Linked DNA regions of Methanococcus maripaludis. Each later gene encodes a partner of the first gene's protein in a complex. Links are inferred from orthologs where the notes say so. Each region holds a gene or a part of one and is shown on either strand. Other genes may lie near its edges. The genes, in order: HNP90_RS02935, fen and rnhB.

The links.
Region 2: the proteins of HNP90_RS02935 (region 1) and fen are in contact, whole or in part, in a crystal structure (PDB 1RXZ), measured with the Archaeoglobus fulgidus proteins. The link is inferred for Methanococcus maripaludis from one-to-one orthologs. Residues at the interface, in WP_010877842.1 of Archaeoglobus fulgidus: Asn43, Val44, Ala45, Met46, Pro120, Arg121, Pro123, Leu125, Gln151, Met192, Ser194, Asn218, Tyr219, Pro220, Ile237, Leu238, Ala239, Pro240, Arg241, Ile242, Glu243, Ser244; in WP_010877775.1 of Archaeoglobus fulgidus: Lys326, Ser327, Thr328, Gln329, Ala330, Thr331, Leu332, Glu333, Arg334, Trp335, Phe336.
Region 3: the proteins of HNP90_RS02935 (region 1) and rnhB are in contact, whole or in part, in a crystal structure (PDB 3P83), measured with the Archaeoglobus fulgidus proteins. The link is inferred for Methanococcus maripaludis from one-to-one orthologs. Residues at the interface, in WP_010877842.1 of Archaeoglobus fulgidus: Val39, Ala42, Asn43, Val44, Ala45, Met46, Leu125, Asp168, Ser194, Asn218, Tyr219, Pro220, Ile237, Leu238, Ala239, Pro240, Arg241, Ile242, Glu243, Ser244; in WP_010878125.1 of Archaeoglobus fulgidus: Ala74, Ile178, Ala179, Ile183, Arg190, Ser195, Asn196, Leu197, Arg198, Gln199, Lys200, Thr201, Leu202, Asp203, Phe205.

Annotation. Positions count from the first base shown.
Region 1 is NZ_JACDUL010000001.1:515,726-518,762, reverse strand. The notes cover bases 4-2,876. They hold HNP90_RS02935 (DNA polymerase sliding clamp), read left to right. Parts: upstream 4-1,000; coding sequence 1,001-1,753; downstream 1,754-2,876. Other genes in these bases: HNP90_RS02920 (30S ribosomal protein S27e), read left to right, coding at 2,637-2,822; HNP90_RS02925 (50S ribosomal protein L44e), read left to right, coding at 2,333-2,614; HNP90_RS02930 (DNA replication complex GINS family protein), read left to right, coding at 1,789-2,376; HNP90_RS02940 (selenium metabolism-associated LysR family transcriptional regulator), read left to right, coding at 35-925. Outside these bases: HNP90_RS02915 (translation initiation factor IF-2 subunit alpha), read left to right, coding at 2,936-3,037.
Region 2 is NZ_JACDUL010000001.1:138,925-141,899, reverse strand. Bases 83-2,893 are described here. They hold fen (flap endonuclease-1), read left to right. Parts: upstream 83-906; coding sequence 907-1,881; downstream 1,882-2,893. Other genes in these bases: HNP90_RS00690 (IMP cyclohydrolase), read left to right, coding at 2,719-2,893; HNP90_RS00695 (4Fe-4S binding protein), read left to right, coding at 2,535-2,693; HNP90_RS00700 (hypothetical protein), read left to right, coding at 1,890-2,516; HNP90_RS00710 (DHH family phosphoesterase), read left to right, coding at 83-869. Also shown: more of HNP90_RS00710, read left to right, coding at 1-82; more of HNP90_RS00690, read left to right, coding at 2,894-2,975. UniProt on the Methanocaldococcus jannaschii protein: Structure-specific nuclease with 5'-flap endonuclease and 5'-3' exonuclease activities involved in DNA replication and repair.
Region 3 is NZ_JACDUL010000001.1:196,858-199,950, forward strand. The notes cover bases 138-3,066. They hold rnhB (ribonuclease HII), read left to right. Parts: upstream 138-1,206; coding sequence 1,207-1,926; downstream 1,927-3,066. Other genes in these bases: HNP90_RS01020 (formate--phosphoribosylaminoimidazolecarboxamide ligase), read right to left, coding at 138-1,089; HNP90_RS01030 (tRNA (adenine-N1)-methyltransferase), read left to right, coding at 1,926-2,798; HNP90_RS01035 (PspC domain-containing protein), read left to right, coding at 2,888-3,066. In the rest of the region: more of HNP90_RS01020, read right to left, coding at 4-137; more of HNP90_RS01035, read left to right, coding at 3,067-3,093. UniProt on the Methanocaldococcus jannaschii protein: Endonuclease that specifically degrades the RNA of RNA-DNA hybrids.

The DNA.
Region 1 (3,037 bases):
TTATCTAAGATAAATGTTTAATAATAGTGATATCATGGACCCAAAAATTAGTTATTTTCAAACGTTTCTATTTGCCGCAAAGACTAAAAGCTTTTCTAAAGCCGCGAAAAAATTGGGCGTTACACAAGGAACTGTAAGCAACCACATATCTGTTTTAGAGAAATTTTTTGATGCACAGCTTTTTTTGAGAACTCCCGAAGGAGTTGATTTAACTACTGAAGGAAATATTCTATACGAAAATGCAGAAAAGTTACTAGAAAATATATCTAACGCAAAACAACAGATGAGAATTCTCCACGAGCATCCTGAAGGAGTAATTCGAATTGCTGCAAGTACTACGCCTGGAGAACATTTGCTCCCAAGCATTATTAAAGATTATACTAAAGTTTTTCGAGATGTATCATTTCAGATTCAAATTACCGATTCTGAAAAATGTTTCAAGCTTTTAGAAGACAGGACAGTCGACATAATTGCAGTTGGAAATATTTATGATGGATCATACGAAAGTGAAGTTATAGGAAAAGATAGGCTGGTACTCATAGTCCCACCAGAACATCAACTTGCGAAAAAAGGAGTTGCAAAATTTTCAGATCTCTTAAAAGAAGATTATATTGACAGGGAAGTTGGATCGGGTACAAGGGAGATATTTGTAGATGCTTTACAGGATAAAGGATATTCAATGATGGATTTACACACAATAATGAGCCTTGGAAGTAATTCTTCAATAATTACGGCAGTTTCAGAAGGATACGGTATATCAATTATTTCAGAAATTCCTGCAAAAAAAGCGGCAGATGCAGGCCAGTTACAAATAGTTCCTATTGAAGATTTAGACCTTACTAGATACATGTATCTTGTAAAAGGAAAGAAACCAAGAAACCCAAGCGCAATAAAATCATTCTGGGACTTTGTTTCAGGAAAATAATTTTTGAATCACTTAAAAAACCATATATATTTTTTGTACAATAATTCATATGAATTAAAAATCACTGGTGAATGAATGTTCAGGGCTACATGTAATACAAGAGATTTTAAAAAAGTTATTAATGCAACTAGCAATTTAGTAGATGAGATTTGTTTTGAAGTGGACGAAAACGGTATCAAAGCAAGTGCAATGGATCCGTCACACGTGGCTTTAGTGAGCATGGAAATGCCAAAAGACGTTTTTGAAGAATACGAAGGGGATATTCAAGATATCGGAATTGATCTGGAAGCACTCAAAAAAATCATTGCGAGAGGAAGGGGCGACGAAAAATTAATTCTTGATCTTGATACGGAAAAAAACAAATTGAATGTTACTTTTAAAAGCAACGTTACAAGGAAGTTTTCAATCGCGTTATACGATGTTTCATCAAGCAATTTGAAAGTTCCAGACATAGAATATCCAAACAGCGTTTCAATCAAAGCAGGTGCATTTGTTGAAGCCTTAAAAGATGCAGAACTTGTAAATGATCACATCACTTTGAAAATCGATGAAGATAAATTTATAATCTATTCAAAAGGCGATTTAAACCAGAGTGAAACTGTATTTGATAACAGTATTGAAGATGACGACAATGCTCTTGCAGAATTCAACATGGGCGAAGCTTCAAGAAGTACTTTCAATTTAGCTTATTTAAAAGATTTAACAAAATCAACTGCGGCAGAAGACCTTTTAAAAATATACCTTGGTTCAGACATGCCTGTTAAAATCGAGTACGAAGTAAGCGGTTCAAAACTCGTCTTCTTACTTGCACCAAGAATTGAATCCTAAATTTTATTTTTTTTATTATCGCAACGTGAAAAACCATGTATAAGAAAATAAGGGATGCATTTTTCAACGAATTTTTTAAAGACGGTTTATCCGACCTTCCGGAAAATTTTTACAAAGATGCCCGAAACTATCTCGAAACAATCGATGATAATGCTAAATCAAAACGAGTAAAATATTACCTAAATAATCTTTTAAGTTTTAGAATTTACAAGGTAAACTGTTTAAAAGAAAGTCCGAATAAATTTATTCAAGATGAAAAAAAGGTCATAAATTTTATCGAAGAAACCTGCTATGGAAGTGGTACTGAAGATTACATTCCAAAATTAGATGAATCCGATAAAAAAAAAGACAAATTTTCAGTTAATTTAAATAAACCGGAAGAACAAACCGATAAGTGTCAAAAACCAAAACATATAAATAGTGAAAGTGATATTGATATTGTAAGAGTCATCACTAAGTTCCCCTGCTTTACCGATGGGAATTTACAGTATGTTTTAAACAAGAATGACGTTATCTCTTTGGATAGGAAATTTTCAAAGATTTTAGAGAAACACAATATTATTAAACGGGTGAACATCCATGAAGATGAAAAAAAAGATGAACAGATACTGCCCATACTGTAAAAAGCACACTGCACACACAGTAGAAAGAGCTAAAAAAAGAAAAGCTAGCGAATTGAAATGGGGTCAAAGACAATTCAGAAGAGTGACTGCAGGATACGGAGGTTACCCAAGACCTTTACCTGGAGGAGCTAAACCAATTAAAAAATTGGATTTAAGATACAAATGTTCCGAATGCGGAAAAATGCACACTAGAAGCAACGGTGGCTTCAGAGCAAGAATGTTTGAATTAATAGAATAATTAAGAAAAACGGTGAGAAAACATGCAATTAATCTCAAAACCTAAAAGCAGATTCTTAAAAGTTCAATGTACAGACTGCAACAATGAACAAGTTATCTTTGGATGCCCTTCAACAGAAGTTAAATGTGCAGGATGCGGCAAAATCATTGCTGAACCAAAAGCTTCAAAAGGCGCAATCAAAGCAAAAATCTTAGAAGTATTACAATAACTCTTTTTATTCTTTTTTAAAAGTCTTTCAAAGTAGTTCGATTTTATAATTGTTTAAATACTAGTGGGTATAAACACTCCATATGCGTATTATAAGTTAATCAAGGTGGAATCATGAGAAAGGATTTTCCTGAAGAAGGGGACATTGTAATCGGAAATGTTATTGACGTTAAGTCTTTCGGGGCCTTTATCGAACTTTTAGAGTATCCTGGAAAG
Region 2 (2,975 bases), 380 kb from region 1 along the record:
TCCCTGGCGAAGTAATCGATGGAAAAGTAGAAATTGATGAATTCGTTGAAGCACACGTAAATCCTTACCTCGTTGGAGGAGACAGCAACCTTACAGCAGGTGTTTTGGCAACAGAAGTTGCAAGAATGATAAATCCAGATGTTACCGAACTCGTTGAACACTTACCTGGTATCGCAGTTGTTGGCGACCACGCAAAAGGCGAAGCTGTAGAGAACTACATAAAAATAGCACTAGAAAGACTTACAAAATGCAGTGCTGAGTTTGGAACTGGAAAAGTATATTCCAGAGAAGATGTTGAAAAAATCGGTCAGTGCATGGATTTTGAAGCATTTTACTTAAAATTCATGAACGGAATGGGTATCGTAGAAGACATCTATGGAATGAACAAAAAAGACTTTGCAAGGCATGAAAAACTTATAAACATACTTTACGAAAGAGCAATGGCAATGGTTGACAGGCAGATGAAAGCCGTACGCCCTGCAATAAAAACAGAAATCTTACCAAATGGAATTGTATTCAACACGTTGGATGTTGAAAAATATGCACACAAGTTTACATTCCCTGCTCCTGGAAAAACCTGTGGATTTGCACACGATTCAATAGTTCAACAGTATGAACCTGGAACTCCAGTAATTACCCTTTCATATGGCCCTGATTTTGGAGTAGTTCGTGCAACTGATGCAGTAAGCGAAAAATTCAGCTTCAATTTAAATCACATCGTGACACAATTCATCGATGAAATTCCTGAAGCATCGCTTGATGGTGGTGGACACGAGTGTGCAGGAAGTTTGAAATTTGTTGAAGGATTGAGAGAAAAAGTAATAAATAGATTCTCAGAAGTAGTTTTAGAAATGAAAGAAAAAGATTAATTAAAATTAACTTTTTTATTTACAATTCGGTGTTAACATGGGAGTTCAATTTGGAGATTTGATACCCAAAACGGAAATCTCTTTAAAATTTTTAAAGAATAAAACTGTTGCAATAGATGCAATGAACGTAATTTACCAGTTTTTATCAAGCATTCGTTTAAGGGATGGAAGTCCTTTAAAGAATAAGAATGGGGAAATTACTTCAACTTACAACGGTATTTTTTATAAGACAATTTACATGCTAGAAAATGAAATGACCCCAATATGGGTTTTTGATGGCAAATCTCACGATTTAAAAGAAAAAACAAAAGAAGAAAGACGAAAATCCAGAAATGGTGCGCTTGACAGTTATTTGGAAGCAAAAGAGCAGAATAACTTGGAAGAAATGCAAAAATATGCTAAAAGAGCAAATTTTTTGGATAAAAAAACAATCGATAATTCCAAAAAACTCCTTGAATTGATGGGAATTCCATATATCAATGCTCCATCAGAAGGGGAGGCCCAATGTGCAGAACTTGTAAAATCAAACGATGCATTTTGTGTAATAAGTCAGGACTACGATTCAATTCTTTATGGTGCGGAAAACGTTGTAAAAAACATAACTTCATCAAATAAAGATATTGAATTGATAGAACTTCAAAAAACCTTATCTGAATTAAATGTTTCTCTTAACCAGTTGATTGATGTTGCAATACTGATTGGAACGGACTACAATCCTGGTGGATTGAAAGGATTCGGTCCAAAAAAAGCGATTGATACGGTTAAAAAAGGTCAAATGGAAAAGTATATTTCAGAAATTGAAAATTATTCTGAGATTAGAAAAATATTTGATGAACCTAATGTAACATCAGAATACGATACAAAATTGAAAACCCCTAAAAAAGAGGAACTGGCAGAATTTTTGATCGAAGAAAATGATTTTTCAAAAGATCGAATTTTACCAAACATTGAAAAAATTAGCAATCTTTTGGGCAATAAAAAATCCCAGAAAAATCTTGAAGCCTGGTTTTAGGTGCAAATATGATGAAAGTATACAGTTTAACCAAAATCTCCCCTATATTTTGGATATTTTTAATTCCTCTGATAATCCTTGGTTTAATTTTGATTATCCCAATAATATTTTTAGCAATCGTTTTGGGAGCAATTTATTTGGGTTATAAAAAAATTAAATCTGGAATTAATGGAATTATTAGAAAATTAAAAACTAAAAAGATTAAAGTTACAGGCAGTTCTGACAACGGAGAAGTTCTGATAAACTTTTCAAAAAAATTGGAAATTGAGGAAGAATCTGTCGAAGAAGATATCCCCGTAATTTTCGAAGATAAATGTGAGAATTGGGAACATAAGCAGTTTATTAATTATTTAATGAATAATGGATTATCTGAAAACGATGAAAAACTCTATTATTTCGATAAATCGGTATATCCCGTTTATAAAAAGACATACCCTGTAAACGAAGTTATAAAACTTTACGAAGAAACTCCAGAGGAAGATATGATTGTTTTGGGTTTAAAAGGAGACTACGATGACCCTAAATTATTATATATAATTCCAAAAGAGAAATGTAAAAGCAGGATGAGTATTTCTGAGCTTAAAGAATACGAAATAAATTTAAAAAACCAAGAGATAAATAACCTTAGTTTATAATGTAGTTAATGTGAAAACATGGAAATATTGGATAAATGTGTAGGATGTGCAGGATGTGTTCCATTCTGTCCGGTCGGGGCTATTTCTGCGGTTGGTAAGGCAGAAATTGATATTGAAATTTGTACAAATTGTGCGATATGTAAAAGTTATTGTCCTCTAAATGCAATAACTGAATAAATAGACTTTAAAATCAGGTGGTTTGATGTATATTGGTAGATTTTTGGTTCTTGGAAAAACGGATGAAGGAAATCCTTTTGTAACATACAGGGTTTCAAGCAGGAGCTTTCCAAACAGGGTTGCAAAAGTAATGGATGATAATACTGTTGCAATTTTACCAAAAGACTTGGAAGAAATGTTTAAAAATCCATATATTACCTATAATTGTGTAAAGCTCGTAGGTGACGTTGCAATAGCTACAAACGGTTCACACACAGATATAATTGCAGATAAAATTAAGCT
Region 3 (3,093 bases), 320 kb from region 1 along the record:
TAATTAAGATATAACTTTATCAATCATTTTGAGTTCGAGTGCTAATTTTATTTCTCTTGCAATTCTCTGGCCCATGCTTAATGGTTCTCCTGTGTAAAGGCATGAATACGGGCTTCCGTTCATGAACGTGTTTGTTCCACCATCTACCCTTGCACTCATTTCGAATACAACGAGTTCTAGGTTTTCGTTACATAATGACTGTAAACAGAACGGTCCAAGCATTCCCGGTTTTACGAGTTCTTTTGCTTTTGTTGCTAATTTGTCACCCATGTCAAATACTTGAGGCAAGAGACTTTCTCTGATTACAACAGGGAAGTTTCCTGTGATAACGTATGATGGGTCAATGCTTAATTCAAGCTGGTCTTTTGCAGGAACCCTAACAAGTCCATCAATACTGCTTTCATATCTTCTATCAATACCCATTAATTCAACCTGGTCTTTTAATGGTGAATAGAAGTAGTGAATACAGTAGTTTGCACCAACAACATATTCTTCGATGTGTGCTTTTGCAACATCGTCTTCTGTAAGAATACCTTTAGCTTTGAATTCGTCTATTTTTCTCCAGAATTCTTCCACAGTTGAGCATGGGAAGTATCCTCTGCCACCCCTTGCTCCAGGGAATTTAACCATTACTGGCCCATCTATGTCATCAGGTCCACCGTATTTTTTAGGGATTCTAAGGCCGCTTCCGCCCAAAAGCTGTCCTTCGAGATCTCTTTCAGCCTCCCATCTTAAAATAGCCCTGTTTCCAAACATTGGAACTTTGAATGTATCTTCCACATTATCTAAACCACAATAAGCTATAAACGAACCGTGTGGAACAATAATTGCATTCATATCCCTTAATTGCTGTTGAATTTCTTCTTTTGAAATATCTGAAAATTTGTCAACATAGATAAATTTGTCCGCAACCCCAAATCTTTTGTACGGAATGTCCCTATCCCTTGTTGTTATAACTGCAGTTGAAAAGCCCTCCAATTTTGCACCTTTTAAGATGTGCAAGGACGTGTGACTGCCCACCGTAACGATAGTCACTTCGTCCTTGTTGTACTTTTCAAAAATCCCCATTATTTCTTCTTTTGGAATCATCTTACCACCATGGTTTTATAGGGTATTTAAAATGAGTTTTTTGACCGAAAATAAAGCATTATTATATCCGTGTTACTGTTTTTTATATGTTTCCTGTTTAGTAATTTACGTGATACAATGAATGAGGATATTAAAAATAATTTAAATAATTCAGACGAATTTAACGGCAAAATAATTGTTGGACTTGATGAAGCAGGGCGTGGACCTGTAATTGGGCCAATGGTAATTGCTTCTGTAAAAATTAATGAAAACGATCTTCCTAAATTACATGATCTCGGATTAAAGGACAGTAAACAACTTACGAAAAAAAAGCGTGAAGAGTTATATATAAAAATAAGCGAGATATGTGACGTTAAAAAGATTGTCATCGATCCTGAAAAAATTGACGAACAGATGGAAATTATTAACTTAAACAAGATTGAATTAGGCGCTTTTTCAAAACTTGCGAATCATTTTATTAAGGAAAACGAAAATATATCAATTTATATCGATGCGTGCAGCAGCAATGAACAGTCATTTTCAAATCAATTTAAAGCAAAGCTTATTAATAAAAACGTTGAAATCATTGCTGAACACAAAGCTGATGAAAATTACAAAATAGTATCTGCTGCATCAATTATTGCCAAAGTAACTCGTGATAATGTTATTGAGGAATATAAAGAAATTTTTGGAGAAATTGGAAGCGGATATCCGAGCGATCCAAAAACAAAAAAATTTTTGAAAAATTACGTACACGAAAACAAGGGCCTGCCAAAAATTGCGAGAAAAAGCTGGGCAACTTCAAAAAATCTTTTAAAAGAAATAGAAGAATCTAAAATATTTCAATGGGTGAAATAATGGTTAACAAAACATTGGTTATAGATAATCGTGGGAAAAAATACCTTTTAAATAAAGACCTCGATAACTTCGGAAATGATCTTGGAGTTGTTGATTTAGTTGGAAAAGAAGAAGGATCAATTTTAATGACAAATAAAGGCGGAGAATTTTATTTCGTAACCCCAACTATTCATGACATTATCAAAAAAATGAAAAGAAGTGTTACAACACTCCTTCCAAAAGATATTGGATTAATCATTGCTGAATGCGGTATCGAAAATGGAGAAACCGTTGTTGAAGCAGGTACTGGTTCTGCAGCACTTACAATATATTTAGCAAATGCTGTTGGAAAAGAGGGAAAAATAATAACTTACGAAAAAAGACCTGAATTTGCAAAAATTGCGAGAAAAAACCTTGAAATTGTTGGAGCAGTTCGAAAAAACCAAAAAATCATTGGAATTGACGACGAAGACGAAGAAGAAATGGAAATTGTGGAAAACGGACTTTACAACGTTACCCAAAAAATCGGTGACATTACTGAAAAAATTGAAGAAGAAAATATCGATGTTTTAGTTTTGGACATGCCTGACCCTTGGAATGTTGTGGAACATGCCAAAAAATCACTCAAAAAAGCAAAGGGAAGAATTGCAATATATGTACCTTACGTGGAACAGGCTAAAAAAGGTGTTGAAGCTTTAAAAGAACATGGATTTTTAGATATCCGGACTGTTGAGTGTATTGTTAGAGACATTGAAATTTCAGAAAAGGGTGTCAGACCTTCAACGAGAATGATCGGACATACCGGATACATTACAACTGCAAGAGTCTGCCCTGAAGAAGTAGTGAAATACGTTCCAAAAAAGCCAAAAGATGCAGAAAAAATTGAAGAATAATTTAAATTTATTATTTAACCATTTTTAAATACTATTTTTCACAAAAATATACCAAATAAAAAAATTAAGCTATTTTTGAGGAATAAATTATGAAAAGATTATATCGATCAGATAAAGAAAGAATGCTCTCAGGAGTATGCGGGGGACTTGCAATCTACTTCAACATAGATCCAACATTAATAAGGCTTTTATGGGCGCTATTATTTTTCATGAACCCTTTAATGATTGTTGTATATATCATCGGAGCATTAGTCATTCCGATTAAACCTGAAGGGGTTTTTTATGACTTTTCTGA